Regions from separate parts of the Streptomyces sp. NPDC001070 genome, predicted to be linked through region 1. Evidence: riboswitches for the same ligand, from Rfam matches in the RefSeq annotation. Region 1 holds a riboswitch; the other holds the start of a gene.

Region 1 (7,679 bases):
GGTACGGCCTGCACCGTGTTCGGCCGTCCCGCCGTCTCGCGCCCTACGGGCGCACAGATGCGGGCTGCGGATGGGAAGGGGGGCGCGGAGCGGAGGCCCCTGCCGCTCGACTACCGAGCGTCCGGCCCCGCAAGGCCGCCGGGGAAGGTCGCGCGGCGGCTGACGGGACGGGGTCTACCCGCCGAGCACCACGACCTCGTCCGCCGTGAAGGCGACGCCGACCGTGTCGCCCTCGGCGGGGGCGTCGCGCAGGGCGCAGCCGGCCTCCAGGGGAGGGCCGTCCTCGGGCCGCAGGAGGAGGGTGACCTGGTCGCCGCGGAAGGTGCGGGCGAGGACGGCGCAGCGCAGTCCGTCGTCGGCGGGAACAAGCCGCACGCCGGCGGGCCGGACGAGCAGCCGGGCGGGGCCCTGCGGGGAGCCGGATGGGACGGGGACCTTGCCCCAGGCGGTGTCGGCGGCGTCGCCGGTGACGGTGGCGGCCACGACGTTGTCGAAGCCGAGGAAGCGGGCGACGAACTCGGAGGCCGGCCGCTGCCAGACCTCCAGCGGCGTACCGGCCTGCTCGACGCGGCCGTCGCGCATGACGACGACGCGGTCCGCGAGGGCGAAGGCCTCGCTCTGGTCGTGGGTGACGGCGAGCACCGTGGTGCCCAGCCGGCGGAAGAGCCCGCGCAGTTCGACCACCAGTCGCTCGCGCAGGCCGCGGTCGAGCTGGCCGAGCGGCTCGTCGAGCATGAGCAGCCGCGGCCCGGGGGCCAGGGCCCGGGCCAGGGCGACGCGCTGCTGCTCGCCGCCGGAGAGGGACGCCACGGCGCGCCGCTGCGCGCCGGGGAGCCCGACGAGCTCCAGCAGCCCCGCCACCGTGCGCTCCCGTTCGGCGCGCCCGGCGCCGCGCATGCGCAGCCCGAAGTCGACGTTCCCGGCGACGTCGCGCTGCGGGAAGAGCTGGTGGTCCTGGAACATCAGCCCGACGCCGCGCCGGTGGGTGGGCACACCCGCCTGGTCGCGGCCGGAGAGCAGGACGCGACCGGCGTCCAGCGGCTGCAGCCCGGCCACGACGCGCAGCAGGGTGGACTTGCCGCTGCCGCTGGGCCCGAGCACACAGACCGTCTCGTGCTCGGCGACCTCCAGGACGACGGCGTCCAGGGCGGCATGCCCGCCGAAGCGCACGGTGGCGCCGTCCAGTCGCAGCAGGGCCATCAGAACTCCCCCGACCTGTCGATGCGGATACGTTCCAGCGCCAGCAGAGCGCCCGCGCACACCAGCATCAGCACGGTGCTGAGCGCCATCGCCTGGCCGTAGTTGAGCTCCCCGGCCCGCCCGAGGAAGCGCGCGACCGCGACGGGGAGGGTGGGGTTGTCGGGCCGGGCGATGAAGACGGTGGCGCCGAACTCGCCCAGCGACACGGCGAAGGCGAAGCCCGCCGCCACCAGCAGCGCGCGCCGCACGAGCGGCAGGTCGACCTCGCGCCACACCCGCAGCGGAGAGGCGCCGAGCACCGCGGCCGCCTCGCGCAGCCGGTCGTCCACGGCACGCAGCACCGGCAGCATGGTGCGCACCACGAAGGGCACGCCGACCAGCGCCTGGGCGAGCGGCACGAGGATCCACGAGGAGCGCAGATCCAGCGGCGGCTCGTCGAGGGTGATGAGGAAGCCGAAGCCGATGGTCACCGCCGAGGTGCCCAGCGGAAGCATCAGCAGGGCGTCGAAGCCCCTCACCAGGCGCCCGGCCCGCCGGGTGAGGGCGGCCGCGGCGAGCCCTCCGACGACCAGGGCGATGGCGGTGGCGGCGGCCGCGTACTGGAGCGAGTTCCAGACCGCGGCGACCGGCGCCACCAGGAACGTCCCCCCGCTGCCGGCCACGGAGGTCAGCGCCCGGTAGTAGCCGAGGCCGTAGCCGCCGGGCCCGCGCAGCGAGCGCTCGACCAGCACGCCCAGCGGCAGCAGGATCAGCAGCGCGGCCGTGCCGAGCGCCCCCGCGAGCAGCCCCCACTCGCCGGCGCCGCGCGGCCGGCGCGCGGTGCGGGCCGGGTCGACCAGCCGCAGCGCGCTCTCCCGGCGCCGAACGGTCCCGGCGTGCACGGCGAGGATCGCCGCGACGGCGGCGAACTGCACGATCGTCAGTACGGACGCCGTCGGCAGGTCCAGCAACTGGGCGGTCTCGCGGTAGATCTCCACCTCCAGGGTGGAGAAGGTGGGGCCGCCGAGGATCTGGATGACGCCGAAGGAGGTGAAGGTGAAGAGGAAGACCATCAGCGCGGCCGCGGCGACGGCGGGGCCGAGGGCGGGCAGCGTCACCTTGCGCCAGGCCGCGAGGCGTCCCGCGCCGAGGACCCGCGCGGCCTCCTCCTGCCGCGGGTCGAGCTGCGCCCACAGCCCGCCCACGGTCCTCACGACCACGGCGTAGTTGAAGAAGACGTGCGCGAGGAGGATCGCCCACACCGTGGTGTCCAGGCGCACCCCCCACACTTCGTCGAGCAGCCCGCCGCGCCCGAGCAGCGCGAGGAAGGCCGAACCGACGACCACGGTCGGCAGCACGAAGGGCACGGTCACCACCGCCCGCAGCACCTGCTTGCCCGGGAAGTCGAAGCGGGCGAAGACATAGGCACCGGGCAGCGCGATCGCCAGGGTGAGCGCGGTGGACGCCGCCGCCTGCCAGCAGGTGAACCACAGCACGTGGAGGATGTCGGGGTCGCCGAGCACCTCCGCGAACCGGCCGAACCGCCACCGCCCGCCCTCGCGGAGCCCGCGGGCGACGATGGCGGCGACCGGGTAGCCGAAGAACAGCGCGAAGAAGGCGACCGGCACGGCCATCAGGCCGAGCCGTACGGCGATCGACCGGACGGCCGCCGCCTTCGCGTGTGTTCCCTCGGCGGCTTCCGCTACTTCAGCACCAGCGAGGACCACAACTTGACCCACTGCTCCCGGTTCTCGGCGATCCTCTCCGGCGCGACGGTGGCCGGATCGCTGATGACGGGGGCGTACTTGGTGAAGACCTCGGGCAGCTTCGCGTCGTCGCGGGCCGGGTTGACGAACATGTTGAGCGGCATGTCCTCCTGGAAGGCGCGGCTCAGCAGGAAGTCGACGAGCGCCTTGCCGCCCTCGGTGTTCTTCGCGCCCTTGAACAGGCCGGCGAACTCGATCTGCCGGAAGCACGTGCCGGTCGCGACACCGGTCGGCCCCTCCGCGGGCTGCGTCTTCAGGCCGAGCACCTCGGCGGGCGGGCTGGAGGCGTACGAGACGACCAGCGGCTTGTCGCCCTTGCCGCCGCCGGCTCCGGAGAAGTTGTCGTAGTACGCCTGCTCCCAGCCGTCGACGACCTGGACGCCGTTGGCCTTGAGCTTCTGCCAGTACCCCTCCCAGCCCCCGTCGCCGTACTTCGCGGTGGTGGCGAGGAGGAAGGCGAGCCCCGGGGAGGAGGTGGCGGCGTTCTCGGTGACCAGCAGGTCCTTGTACTCGGGCTTGACGAGGTCGTCGAAGCTCTGCGGCACGGGGAGCTTGTGCTCGGTGAAGTACTTGCGGTCGTAGTTGACGCAGACGTCACCGAAGTCGATCGGGGTGACGCGGTGCTTCGCGGCGTCGAGCTGCAGCGTGGCGGGCACCTTGTCGAGGCCCTTGGCCTCGTACGGGTCGAACAGGTCGTTGTCGAGGGCGCGGGACAGCAGCGTGTTGTCGACGCCGAAGAAGACGTCGCCCTGCGGATTGCCCTTGGACAGCACGGCCTGGTTGACCGCGGCCCCGGCGTCCCCGCCGCGCAGCACCTTGACCGTGTAACCGGTCTGCTTCGTGAAGTCCTTCAGCACGCCCTTCGACGCGGCGAAGGAGTCGTGGCTGACCAGGGTCACGGTCTTGGAGGTGCTGCCGCCCTCGCCCTTGGCGGCGCCCCCGCTGTCGCTGCCGCACGCGGCGAGCGCGCTCGCGCCGAGCGCGACAACGAGGGCGGTGCCGGCGACACGCCGACGGGTGGTGCTCATGTGGTGACTCCCTACGCCGGTATGACCCGGATCAGGTCCGAGGGTCTGCGGCCGTGCCGCACTCTCAGCGCTCTGTGCGCTCCCCTGTCGGATGTTCTTTTGTGTGATGTCACGGCAAACGGCCGCAAACGACCGTCACCCTAGCAAGCGCGGGTCAGCGCTCGGAAGCCGCCAGCTGCCCGCAGGCGCCGTCGATCTCCTGCCCCCGCGTGTCCCGTACGGTCACCGGCACGCCGTGCGCCTCCAGCGCCGCCACGAACGCCCGCTCGTCCTCGGGCCGCGAGGCCGTCCACTTCGAGCCGGGGGTCGGGTTCAGCGGGATCAGGTTGACGTGCACGCGATGATTCTTGAGCAGCCGGCCCAGCAGGTCGGCGCGCCATGCCTGGTCGTTGATGTCCCGGATCAGCGCGTACTCGATCGAGACCCGGCGCCCGGACACGTCCGCGTAGTGCCACGCGGCGTCCAGCACCTCGCGCACCTTCCAGCGGGTGTTCACCGGCACCAGGGTGTCGCGCAGCTCGTCGTCGGGCGCGTGCAGCGACACCGCGAGCCGGCACTTGAAGCCCTCGTCCGCGAAGCGGAGCATCGCCGGGACCAGGCCCACCGTCGACACGGTGATGCCGCGCTGGGACAGGCCCAGCCCGTCCGGCTCGGGGTCGGTCAGCCGGCGGATGGCGCCGACGACGCGCTTGTAGTTCGCGAGCGGCTCGCCCATGCCCATGAAGACGATGTTGGACAGCCGCGCCGGCCCGCCCGGGATCTCCCCGTCCCGCAGCGAGCGCATGCCCGCCACGATCTGGTGCACGATCTCGCCGGTCGACAGGTTCCGGTCCAGCCCGGCCTGGCCGGTGGCGCAGAACGGGCAGTTCATGCCGCAGCCCGCCTGCGAGCTGATGCACATCGTCACCCGGTCCGGGTAGCGCATCAGGACCGACTCGACCAGCGTCCCGTCGAACAGCCGCCACAGCGTCTTGCGCGTCGTGTCGTTGTCGGTGCTGGAGTGCCGCACCACCGACATCAGGTCCGGCAGCAGCCCCTCCGCCAGCTTCCCGCGCGCCGCCGCGGGGATGTCCGTCCAGGCGGCGGGATCATCGGCGTACCGCGCGAAATAGTGCTGCGACAGCTGCTTCGCGCGGAACGGCTTCTCCCCCAGCTCCGCGACGGCCTCCCGGCGCTCCTCGGGCGAGAGATCGGCAAGGTGCCGCGGCGGCTTCTTGGCTCCGCGCGGCGCGACGAATGTGAGTTCTCCGGGTGCAGGCATGGTTCATCCAGTGTCGCAGATCGATTGGGCCCGCCCAGGTCAGATGGGTGAGGCTCCCGTCACCCTCAGATGTCCCCTGTCAACGCCGGCCGACCTTTCACGGCCCGCAGACGGCCCGGAGGACGCGGCCCGCGCCGCCAGTGGGTCCGGCTGCGAGCAGTGGCTTCGGCCGGCTGGATCTTGTCCTTTTCACTGCACCATCTCTGGGTCCCTTGGGGGCCGTCTTCCTGGAGGCGGTGCCGGTGGAGGAGATGCGTCGTGCGCTTCTTGAGGGCAGATCCGGTCTGCCAGCCGTCGGTGCGGTACGGCCCGCCGGGGGGCGCCCCTCCGTGGTGGTCGATGCCCGCCGGCGGGACCTTCACCGACGTCGATCCGGAGACGCGCCGCCCCGACCGGCCGGTACCGCCGATGGCCGGTACCGCCGCGATCGGGGCGGTTGTGCATCTGCCGGCCACCGCCATCGAGGAGGGCCGGGACCTGTCCTCGATGAGCGGCATCCCGGCCGAGACCGCCTACCGTCTGCTGCCGGCCCGACGGCCCGGCCTCACCTCAGGTGCCGGCCGAAGAACCGGACCCCGTCCTCCAACTCGAACCACGGGGTGCCGGTGTGCCCACCGAGATTGGCGTGCAGCGTCTTCTCCTTGGTACCGAAGGAGTCGAACAGGTCCAAGGCCCGCTGCCGGGGATTCCCTTCGTCGTCCCACTGCAGCAGGAACAGCAGCGGGATGGTGACCAACCGGGCCTCCTCGCGCTGGGCGCGGGGCACGTAACCCCCGGCGAAGAAACCGGCGGCCGCGATGCGCGGCTCGACCACCGCCAGCCGAATGCCGACGGCGGTCCACCCCGCGTACCCGACCGGGCCGCCGATCCCGGGCAGCGAAAGGAGGGCGTCCAGGGTGGTCCGCCACTCCGGGACCGCCTTTTCGACCAGCGGGCCGACGAAGGACTCGAAGATCTCATCCACCGGCTCGCCGGCCTGCATCGCCCGGCGAAGGTCGGCGCGGGCCTACTCGTCGGCGGTGGAACGGGGCCGGTCACCGCACCCGGGGGCGTCGATGGCGGCCACCGCGTAGCCGCACGCCGCGGTGTGCCGGGCCCGGGCCACCAGCCGGGATTCCCCCTTGGGCAGACCGTTGTTGTGGGCCATCAGGATCAGCGGGGCCGGTGCGGCGGATTCGGGCGTCCACAGGGTGCCGGGGATCTCGCCGAGGGTGAATTCGCGCTCGAGGACGCCGCCGTCGAGGCGCTGTTCAGAAGTGAACTGCATGGTCGTGCCTTTCGGGAGTGCTCTTGAACGGCGCTCCCGGACGACCTATCGCCCGACCGTGACCCCGGAGGGGAGCACCCATGTCGATACTGTGTTCACGGATACCACCTCCTCGTTCTCTCGCACGGCTTCCGGAAACGTAGCGGTGGTCGCCGTGGTCCGCCAACAGGTTTTTGCGGGCTCCGGGGCCCGCCGCGAAGGCGGTCGCGCTCCGCCGGCAAGATCCAACGGATTGTCGAGGGACACCATGCCGAATCGCTCGATGCCTTCGCCGCCGGCGCCCAACTCAAGGAAGGCGTTGACCACACTCTGCCGCGCTGCTGCCGAGGCTTTGTCACGGAACACGATCAAGCGGATGGTGCAGTTGTTCGAGGGTCGGACCACCCTGACCGCCCACCTGACCCCGTCGTCGTCCGCGGAAGTCTCGACGATGTCGCCGATCGCCACGCCTCGCACGAAGAAGGGCGAGTTGGCCAGCTCGGCCCTTCCGTCCCCCCGGTCGATGGCCCACAGGCTCTCCACCCCGACCGGCGGCCAGCATGTGGGCCCGGATCGTGGCGATCTCCCCTCAATGGGGACCGCGCCATGGCGGACGCAACAAGGCCCACATGGCGAGTGGTTGGACAGAGTATTTGAACCGTTCGGCAAGTCGCTCCACAGTGGAGCGGCGCAGGGTGCACAGCCACACGTAACAGCTCAGGGAGACGCAGAGACATGTCCAGCTCTGCCACCACAAAGCCCGCGTCGCTGGCTCTTGACCCGTGCATAGATAGAGCGTCCACGTGACCGAGGTGGCTACTCCCAGTGCGACCAGGCCGGCCCTGGCTACCTGGCCGCGAACAGCCCAGCGGGAGGCAAGCAGGCCGGCGGGTATCTGGATAGCGACGTGGAACATCAGGACCCAGATCAGCAGCCCGAACGCTTGCCCATAGACTGCCGTGGACACGGCCGGAATCCAGCACAAGCCGATGAACAGCAGTACGCCGCTCTGGTGCATAGCGGCAATGTTCAACGGAACGTGCCACGCCCCGATCCAGCGGCGCTCGTTGTCGCTCGCCTGCACGACGACCTCCCCTGGAGGCATAAGCCGCCCCCGCCGTTGCTGGCCAGCAGTCTACGCGCAAGAGCGCAGAGCGACTTTGGGCGGGAGCTGCCACGGGGCGAGAGATCCGGGTCCG
Region 2 (7,679 bases), on a different contig from region 1:
CGGCGCGCCCACGCTGGCCGAGGTCGCCGCGCGTGAACTGGGCGACCCGCGGCTCGCCGCGCTGCTCGGCTCGTACGCGCTGGCCTACGGCTTCGACCCGCGTACGGTCCCCGGCAGCGCCACCGTACTGCCGTACATGGAGCAGACCTTCGGCAGTTGGTACGTGCGCGGCGGCATGCGGGCGCTGGCCGACGCGGTGCACGCGCGGTGCGTGGCGCGCCGGGTGGAGTTCCGCTTCGGCGCCGAGGTCGCGGGGATCACGGAGAAGGACGGCCGCGCGGCCGGGCTCGAACTCACCGACGGCACAAAGGTGGAGGCCGACACCGTGGTCGCCGGTGTCGCTCCGTGGCTGCTTCCCCCGCTGCTGTCGCGGGGCTCCGGGGGGTCCTGGCGCGGCGACCGACTGTGGGACGGCGTCGGCCCCGGCCCCGGCTGCGAGGGCCCCGGGCGGCTCACGGTCTGCCTTGCGTTGCGCGGGGCCCGGCCCTCGGACGCCGTGCACCGTACGGTCGTTCACGCCGCGGCCCCGGAGGCCGAGGCGGCGGCCCTGGCGCGCGGGGAGCTGTGCGACCGCCCGACGGTCACGGTGCTGCGCCCCGACGACGACTCGTTGCGGCCCGACGGCGCCACGGAGGCCGTCACGCTGAGCGTCACAGCCCCGCCCCACGGCCCTCAAGGGGTGGACTGGCGGGCACCCGGCCTGGCCGAGCGCGCCGCGGACGCGGTGCAGTCGGTCGCGGCGGCGGTCCTGCCCGATCTGACGGACCGCCTGCTGTGGCGGGCCGTGCACACACCCGCCGACACCGAGGACGAGACGGGCACCCCTGGCGGCCGGCTCCCCCGCCCTGCCCTGGCCGGCGCCGACGGGGCGCATCTGCACCCCGGCAACCGCCTGCTCGTCCCCGGTCTGTACCTCGTGGGCGGCTGGTCCCACCCCGGCGGCGGACTCGCCCACACCGGCATGTCCGGCGCCATCGCCGCGGACCTGATAGCGGGCGGTCCGGGCGGCAGCCGCTGACATACGCGTCCGGCGCCGCCGCGGACGAGAGGTCCTCGGCGACGCCGGGCTGCCGGACTTCCGGCTGGAGCGGGCCGGCAGCGGCCTAGTTGTAGCGGTAGGGGTCGTAGGGGTCGTACTGACCCTGCTGGCCCTGCTGCTGCCCCTGCTGCTGGTCGTAGGTGTTCTGCTGCTGCGGGATGTACGGCTGCTGCTCCCCGCCCTGCTGGGGCACCCAGACGCCGCCGGCCGGGGTGTCGTAGCCGTACTGCTGCGTGCCCTGGTTCTGCTGGTACGGGTCCTGGTAGCCACCGCCGTAGGTGCCGTACGCCGCCTGCTGGTCCCAGCCGCCGGGCTGCTGCTGTTGCTGCCCGTAGGCGTCGTACGAGGCGGCCGCGGGCTGCTGTTGCTGCTGGGCGCCGTTCCAGTCGCCGTAGCCGGTGGTGGCGCCGTAGTTCTCGTAGCCGGCGCCGGCGTAGGGCTCCTGGTTGTAGTTGGGCTGCCCGTTGTACATCGGGTACTCGCCGCTGTCCTCGTGCATGGGCACGGGCTGGTAGACCTGCGTGGAGTCCATCCCGGGCCCGGCGGGGCCCGCGGCGGCCGGCCCGGCGGCCGCGTAGCTGTCGTAGGACTGCCCGACGCCCGCCCCGGCAGGGGTTCCGGTGCCGGAGTCCTCGTACCCGGTCAGGCCGTCCGCGGGCGTCTCGTACGCGGTCATGCCGTCGGCAGCCGCCTCGTCTCGCTGCGCGCCCCGGCCCCTGCGGCCGCCGGCACGGCGCGGCAGCGGCGGTGCCTCCTCCTCGCTGTCCTCGTCGTCGGCGTCCTCCTTGGGAGAGCGCAGCGCCCATCCCTCGACGAAGCCGCGGCGGTAGGAGAGCGTGACGAAGGTCTGGCCGGCGCCGAAGGCGACGGCGCCCACCACGATGACGAGGACCGAGGGCAGGGAGACGCCCAGGACGACGCCAAGGAACCCCGCGAAGGCGAGCAGCCGCCACCTCAGCCGAGCCTTGTACTGCAGGAGCACTTCACCGAGCAGCCACAGCGCGACCACCCCGAAGGCGATGTAGAGCACTGTGTAGGCCATGAGCGCACTTCCTCACCGTTCACCGTCGTCGGCCCACCGGGGCGGCGGCTCCGCCCTCACGACCTCTGGTGCAGTCCCAGATTCTCGTAGATTTCCAACGACGCCGTGGAGTGATTAAGGGTAATGAAGTGCAGTCCGGGGATGTCCTCGGCCATCAGCCGCCGGCACATCTCCGTCGCGTACTCGACCCCGATCGCCCGCACCGCGGCCGGATCGTCCTTGACCGCGAGGATACGGTCCGCGAGCTCTTGCGGGAAAGGCGCGTTGCCCAGCTGGGCGAAGCGCTCGATCTGCCGCACGTTCGTGACCGGCATGATCTCGGGGATGATGGGCGTCTCGCAGCGTGCCTTCCCCACCCGGTCACGCAGCCGGAGATAGTCCTCGGCGTTGAAGAACATCTGGGTGATGGCGTAGTCCGCGCCCGCCCGGCACTTCTCGACGAAGTGACGCGTATCACTTTCCCAGTCCGTCGAGCGGGGGTGCATCTCGGTGAAGGCGGCGACGCCCACGCAGAAGTCGCCCGACTCCTTGATGAGCCGCACCAGTTCGTAGGCGTAGTCGACGCCTTCCGGGTGCCGCTGCCACTCCCCCATGGGGTCGCCGGGCGGGTCGCCGCGCAGCGCGAGCATGTTCCGGATGCCCGCGTCCGCGTACTGGCCGATGATGTTGCGCAGCTCGGCGATGGAGTGGTTGACCGCGGTCAGGTGCGCCACGGGGGTCAGGGTGGTGTCGGAGGCGATCCGCTCGGTCGCCCGGACCGTGCCCTCGCGTGACTTGCCGCCTGCGCCGTAGGTGACGGAGACGAAGGTCGGGCCCACCGCCTCGATGCGGCGGATCGCGTTCCACAGCGTCCGCTCGCCCTTCTCGGTCCTCGGCGCCATGAACTCGAAGGAGTACGAGCGCTCGCCGGAGGCGAGCAGCTCACGAATGGTGACCGCGTGGTCGGTCCTGGTGGAGGCGGTTCCGAGGGCCATGCGCCTCAGGCTAACGGCGAGGGCTGGGACGCCCCAACAGACGCCACCCGAATGTCCACCCCTTGGACATGCCGCGCTCGCGCCGCGAGACGCCCCGAGGGGTGCCCGGTCCTCACCCGGTGCCTGCTCCGCGCCTGTTCAGTGCCTGCTCGGCCCTCGCCCGGCCCTCACCCGGTCCGCGCTCAGTCCTCGTACGAGCGCACTCGCTTGGCCAGCTCGGCCGCCGCCGCGCCCGGGTCGCCGGCCTCGGTGACGGCCCGTACGACGACGATCCGGCGGGCGCCGGCGTCCAGCACCTGCTCCACGTTGGACAGGTCGATCCCGCCGATCGCGAACCACGGCCGGTCCGCGCCCAGGCCCGCCGCGTACCGCACCAGGCCGAGGCCGGGCGCGGGCCGGCCGGGCTTGGTGGGGGTGGGCCACACCGGCCCGGTGCAGAAGTAGTCCGCACCGGGCTCCACGGGGCCCTGGCCTTCGGCATGGGCAACCCCAGCCGCGACTGCGGCCTCGGACTCGGAGTGGCAGGACCGCCCGATGATCACCTCGTCGCCCAGCAGCGCACGGGCGGCGGCCACGGGCAGGTCGCCCTGGCCCAGATGGAGGATGTCCGCCCCCGCGGCATGCGCCACGTCGGCGCGGTCGTTCACCGCGAGCAGCCTGCCGTGCCGTCCGCACTCCTCCGAGAGGACCGCGAGGTACTCCAGCTCCTCGCGGGCCTCCAGGCTCTTGTCGCGCAGCTGGATGACGTCGACCCCGGAGGCCAGCACGGCGTCCGCGAACGCGGCGAACTCCGTCAGGCCGCCCTGGCGCTTGCGCGCGTCGGTGCACAGGTAGAGCCGGGCGTCGGCGAGCTGCGCGCGGGTGCTCGTGCTCATGCGGGCGGGTCCCCTCGGGTGGCTGCTGAGGTGGCGGGCCGGTCGGTCAGACGGCGAGCGCCTGGGCGCGGCGCTTCACCTCGGTGCCGCGATTCTCGCGCAGCGCCTGGACGGGGGTGCCGGGCAGGCTCTCGTCAGGGGTGAACAGCCACTCCAGGGCCTCTTCGTCGCTGAACCCGTCGTCCTTGAGCAGGTTGAGCGTGCCGGTGAGGCCCTTCACGATCTTCCCCTCGCCGATGAAGTCGGCGGGGACCATCAGCACCCGGTTCTCACCCCGGCGAACGGCGATGAGCTGGCCCTCCTTGATGAGCTGACGGACCCGGGTCACCTCGACGTCGAGGCGTTCGGCGATGTCGGGGACGTTCAGCCAGGAAGGGACGAGGGAGTCAATCTTTGCGTCGATCTCGGTCACAGGACAAGCGTGCCATCCCGGACGGGTGCCGTGGAACCGCTCAGGGCACCCATTGCTCCGTCCTGACGGCTCCGCTACGGGTCCGCCATGGGTCCGGCGACCGCCGGCCCCATGGCGGAACGGGGCGGGACAGGGCGGGACGGGACGGGACGAGCGCGGGATCAGACGAGCGCGGCCCTGAGCTGCACCGCCGGATCCGCGGCCAGGGCCTCGTCGAGGTGGACGCCGCGGGCGATGAGCTTGCGGGCCTGGGCCAGGTCGCGGGGCCGCCCCACGGCGAAGAGCGCGACCAGACGGCCTTCGCGCAGCCACAGAACCGACCAGGCGGGCCCGTCCGGGTCGCCGCGCAGCAGCATGTGGTCGCTGTCCACGTGGTGCCCGGCGTACTGCACGAAACGCCCGAACTGCTCCGACCAGAAGTACGGCACCGGGTCGTAGGCCTCGTCGCCGCCCAGGATGTTCGCGGCGGCCGTGCGCGGCCCCTGCACCGCGTTGTCCCAGTGGTGGATCAGCAGCCGCTCCCCGTACCGGGCCGAGGGGAAGGAGGCGCAGTCCCCCACGGCGTACACCTCGGGCACCGAGGTGCGCAGCCGGTCGTCGGCGAGGACCGAGCGGTCCGGTCCGAGGGCGACACCGGAGCCGGCCAGCCACCCGGTCGCGGGCCGGGCGCCGATCCCGACGACGACCGCCTCGGCGGCGAGCACGCTGCCGTCCGCGAGGCGCACGGCGCCCTGCTCGACGGAGGAGACGACCGCGCCGGTGAGCAGGTCGACGCCCGCCTCCGCGTACCAGCCGCGCATCCGTTCGGCGATCCGCGCCGGCAGCACCCCGGCGAGCGGCCGTTCGGCCGCCTCCACGACGGTCACCTCGCACCCCGCGTGGCGGGCCGCCGTCGCGAACTCGGCCCCGATCCAGCCCGCGCCGACCACGACGACCCGATGCTGGTTCTCCAGCACCGGCCGCAGCGCGGTGGCGTCGTCCAGGGTGCGCAGCACGTGCACGCCGGGCGTGCCCTCACTGCCCGGCAGCATGACCGGTTCGGCGCCGCTGGCGAGGACGAGCTTGTCGTACCCGACCGGGCCGCCGTCCGTGAGCAGTTGCCGCTCGCTCGGCCGCAGGGCGGTCGCGTGCCGCCCCAGCAGCAGCTCGACGCCGATGCCGGGGAAGTCGACGTCCAGCAGCGGGCCCTCGTCGGCGCCGAAGAGCACGCCCTTGGAGAGCGGCGGCCGGTCGTACGGGGGGTGCCGCTCCGCGCCGAGCAGCGTGACCGTCCCGCCCCACCCCTGCTCGCGCAGGGACACGGCGGTCTGCACTCCGGCCATCCCGGCCCCGACGACGACGACGCGCTGCTCGCTGCTGCTGGTCACGCGATCACGGTAACGCCGCGGGGGCGCCGCCCGGCGGTACCGGTGCCCTACTCGCTGCCGATGGTGCGTACTAAGGTGGCAGGAGAGCACTCGCGGGAGCCCGGCGCACCGGGCTGAGAGGGCGGCTGGGCGGCCGCCGACCGTACGAACCTGATCCGGGTCATGCCGGCGAAGGGAGGAGCGGGAAAACCATGCACCGTCATGACGTCGTCGTGATCGGCGGCGGGATCATCGGACTGGTCACCGCCTGGCGGGCGGCCCAGCGCGGCCTGCGGACGGCGGTCGCGGACCCCGAACCGGGCGGCGGCGCCGCGCAGGTCGCGGCCGGGATGCTGGCGCCGGTCACCGAGGTGCAGTACGGCGAGCAGGCCCTGCTCGACCTCAACCTCGCCGCGGCGCGCCGCTATCCGTCCTTCGTGGCCGAACTGGAGGAGGTCACGGAGCTCGGCCTCGGCTACCGCACCTGCGGCACCCTCGCCGTCGCCCTCGACGCCGACGACCGCGCGCAGTTGCGCGAACTCCATTCCTTCCAGGACTCGTTGGGCCTTGAGTCCGAGTGGCTCAGCGGCCGCCAGTGCCGCCGTCTGGAACCGATGCTCGCCCCCGGTGTGCGCGGCGGGCTGCGGGTGGACGGCGACCACCAGGTCGACCCGCGGCGTCTGGCCGCGGCGCTGCTGCGCGCCTGCGAGCTGTCCGGGGTGGGGTTCCGGCGGTCGCGGGTGGCGCGGGTGGACGTCGCGGGCGACCGCGCGCGGGGCGTCGTCCTGGAGGACGGCACGCGGCTCGCCGCCGGGCAGGTCGTGCTGGCCGCCGGCAGTCTCAGCGGCCGGATCGGCGGACTGCCCGACCGCGTGCTGCCGCCCGTGCGTCCGGTGAAGGGGCAGGTGCTGCGGCTGCGGGTACCGCGGGCGTACGCGCCGTTCCTGTCCCGGACGGTACGGGCCGTCGTGCGCGGCGGGCACGTCTACCTGGTCCCCCGCGAGAACGGCGAACTGGTCGTCGGCGCCACCAGCGAGGAGATGGGCTGGGACACCACGGTCACCGCCGGCGGGGTCTACGAACTGCTCCGCGACGCCCACGAATTGCTGCCCGGCATCACCGAACTGCCCCTGACCGAGACGCAGGCCGGACTGCGCCCCGGCACCCCCGACAACGCCCCGCTGCTCGGGCGCGGCGCGCTCGACGGCCTGGTGCTCGCCACCGGGCACCACCGCAACGGCGTGCTGCTCACGCCGCTGACCGGCGACGTGATGGCCGAGATCCTCACCGGGGCGGACACCCCCGCGCAGGCCCGGCCCTTCTCCCCCGACCGGTTCACGTCCACACCCCAGGAGCAGTACGCATGACCGCGCCCCTCTTTCTCTCCGTCTCCGTCAACGGCGAGGCGCGGGTGGTCGCCGCGGGCGTCACCCTCGACGGCCTTGTCGCGACCCTGACCGCCTCCCCGTCCGGTGTGGCGGCCGCGCTCAACGAGACCGTCGTACCCCGCGCCCAGTGGCCCGTGACCCCGCTCCGCGACGGCGACCGGGTCGAGGTCCTCACCGCGGTCCAGGGAGGCTGACCCACCATGGCCGACGACCCGCTGACCATCGGCGGCACCGCCTTCGACTCCCGCCTGATCATGGGCACGGGCGGAGCGCCCAGCCTGGAGATCATGGAGCAGGCGCTGCTCGCCTCCGGCACCGAGCTGACCACGGTCGCCATGCGGCGGCTGGACCCCACGGTCAAGGGCTCCGTGCTGTCCGTGCTCGCCCGGCACGGCATCCGCGTGCTGCCGAACACCGCCGGGTGCTACACCGCGGGCGAGGCCGTCCTCACCGCCCGACTGGCGCGGGAGGCGCTGGGCACGGACTGGGTGAAGCTGGAGGTCATCGCCGACGAGCGCACGCTGCTGCCGGACCCCGTGGAACTGCTGGAGGCGGCGGAGACCCTCGTGGACGACGGCTTCACGGTGCTGCCCTACACCAACG

The links. Region 1 has a riboswitch for thiamine pyrophosphate ahead of ACWDAS_RS26090 (thiamine ABC transporter substrate-binding protein). Riboswitches for the same ligand answer to the same signal wherever they lie in the genome.
Region 2: linked by a shared signal. The riboswitch ahead of thiO (glycine oxidase ThiO) and the one ahead of ACWDAS_RS26090 (thiamine ABC transporter substrate-binding protein) in region 1 are both predicted to bind thiamine pyrophosphate.

What each region holds. Positions count from the first base shown of each region.
Region 1 covers NZ_JBSFLB010000022.1:114,896-122,574, reverse strand. The annotation lists gene ACWDAS_RS26100 (ABC transporter ATP-binding protein) at 175-1,200, opposite strand; gene ACWDAS_RS26095 (ABC transporter permease) at 1,200-2,813, opposite strand; gene ACWDAS_RS26090 (thiamine ABC transporter substrate-binding protein) at 2,882-3,973, opposite strand; TPP riboswitch at 3,965-4,069, opposite strand; gene rlmN (23S rRNA (adenine(2503)-C(2))-methyltransferase RlmN) at 4,128-5,234, opposite strand; partial or broken gene ACWDAS_RS26080 (dienelactone hydrolase family protein) at 5,779-6,501, opposite strand; gene ACWDAS_RS26075 (DUF4265 domain-containing protein) at 6,547-7,023, opposite strand; gene ACWDAS_RS26070 (hypothetical protein) at 7,070-7,564, opposite strand.
Region 2 covers NZ_JBSFLB010000005.1:20,184-27,862, forward strand. The annotation lists gene ACWDAS_RS07715 (phytoene desaturase family protein) at 1-1,018, shown strand, start outside; gene ACWDAS_RS07720 (hypothetical protein) at 1,104-2,081, opposite strand; gene metF (methylenetetrahydrofolate reductase [NAD(P)H]) at 2,138-3,055, opposite strand; gene thiE (thiamine phosphate synthase) at 3,238-3,930, opposite strand; gene ACWDAS_RS07735 (Rv2175c family DNA-binding protein) at 3,977-4,342, opposite strand; gene ACWDAS_RS07740 (NAD(P)/FAD-dependent oxidoreductase) at 4,504-5,709, opposite strand; TPP riboswitch at 5,792-5,904, shown strand; gene thiO (glycine oxidase ThiO) at 5,901-7,055, shown strand; gene thiS (sulfur carrier protein ThiS) at 7,052-7,270, shown strand; gene ACWDAS_RS07755 (thiazole synthase) at 7,277-7,679, shown strand, end outside.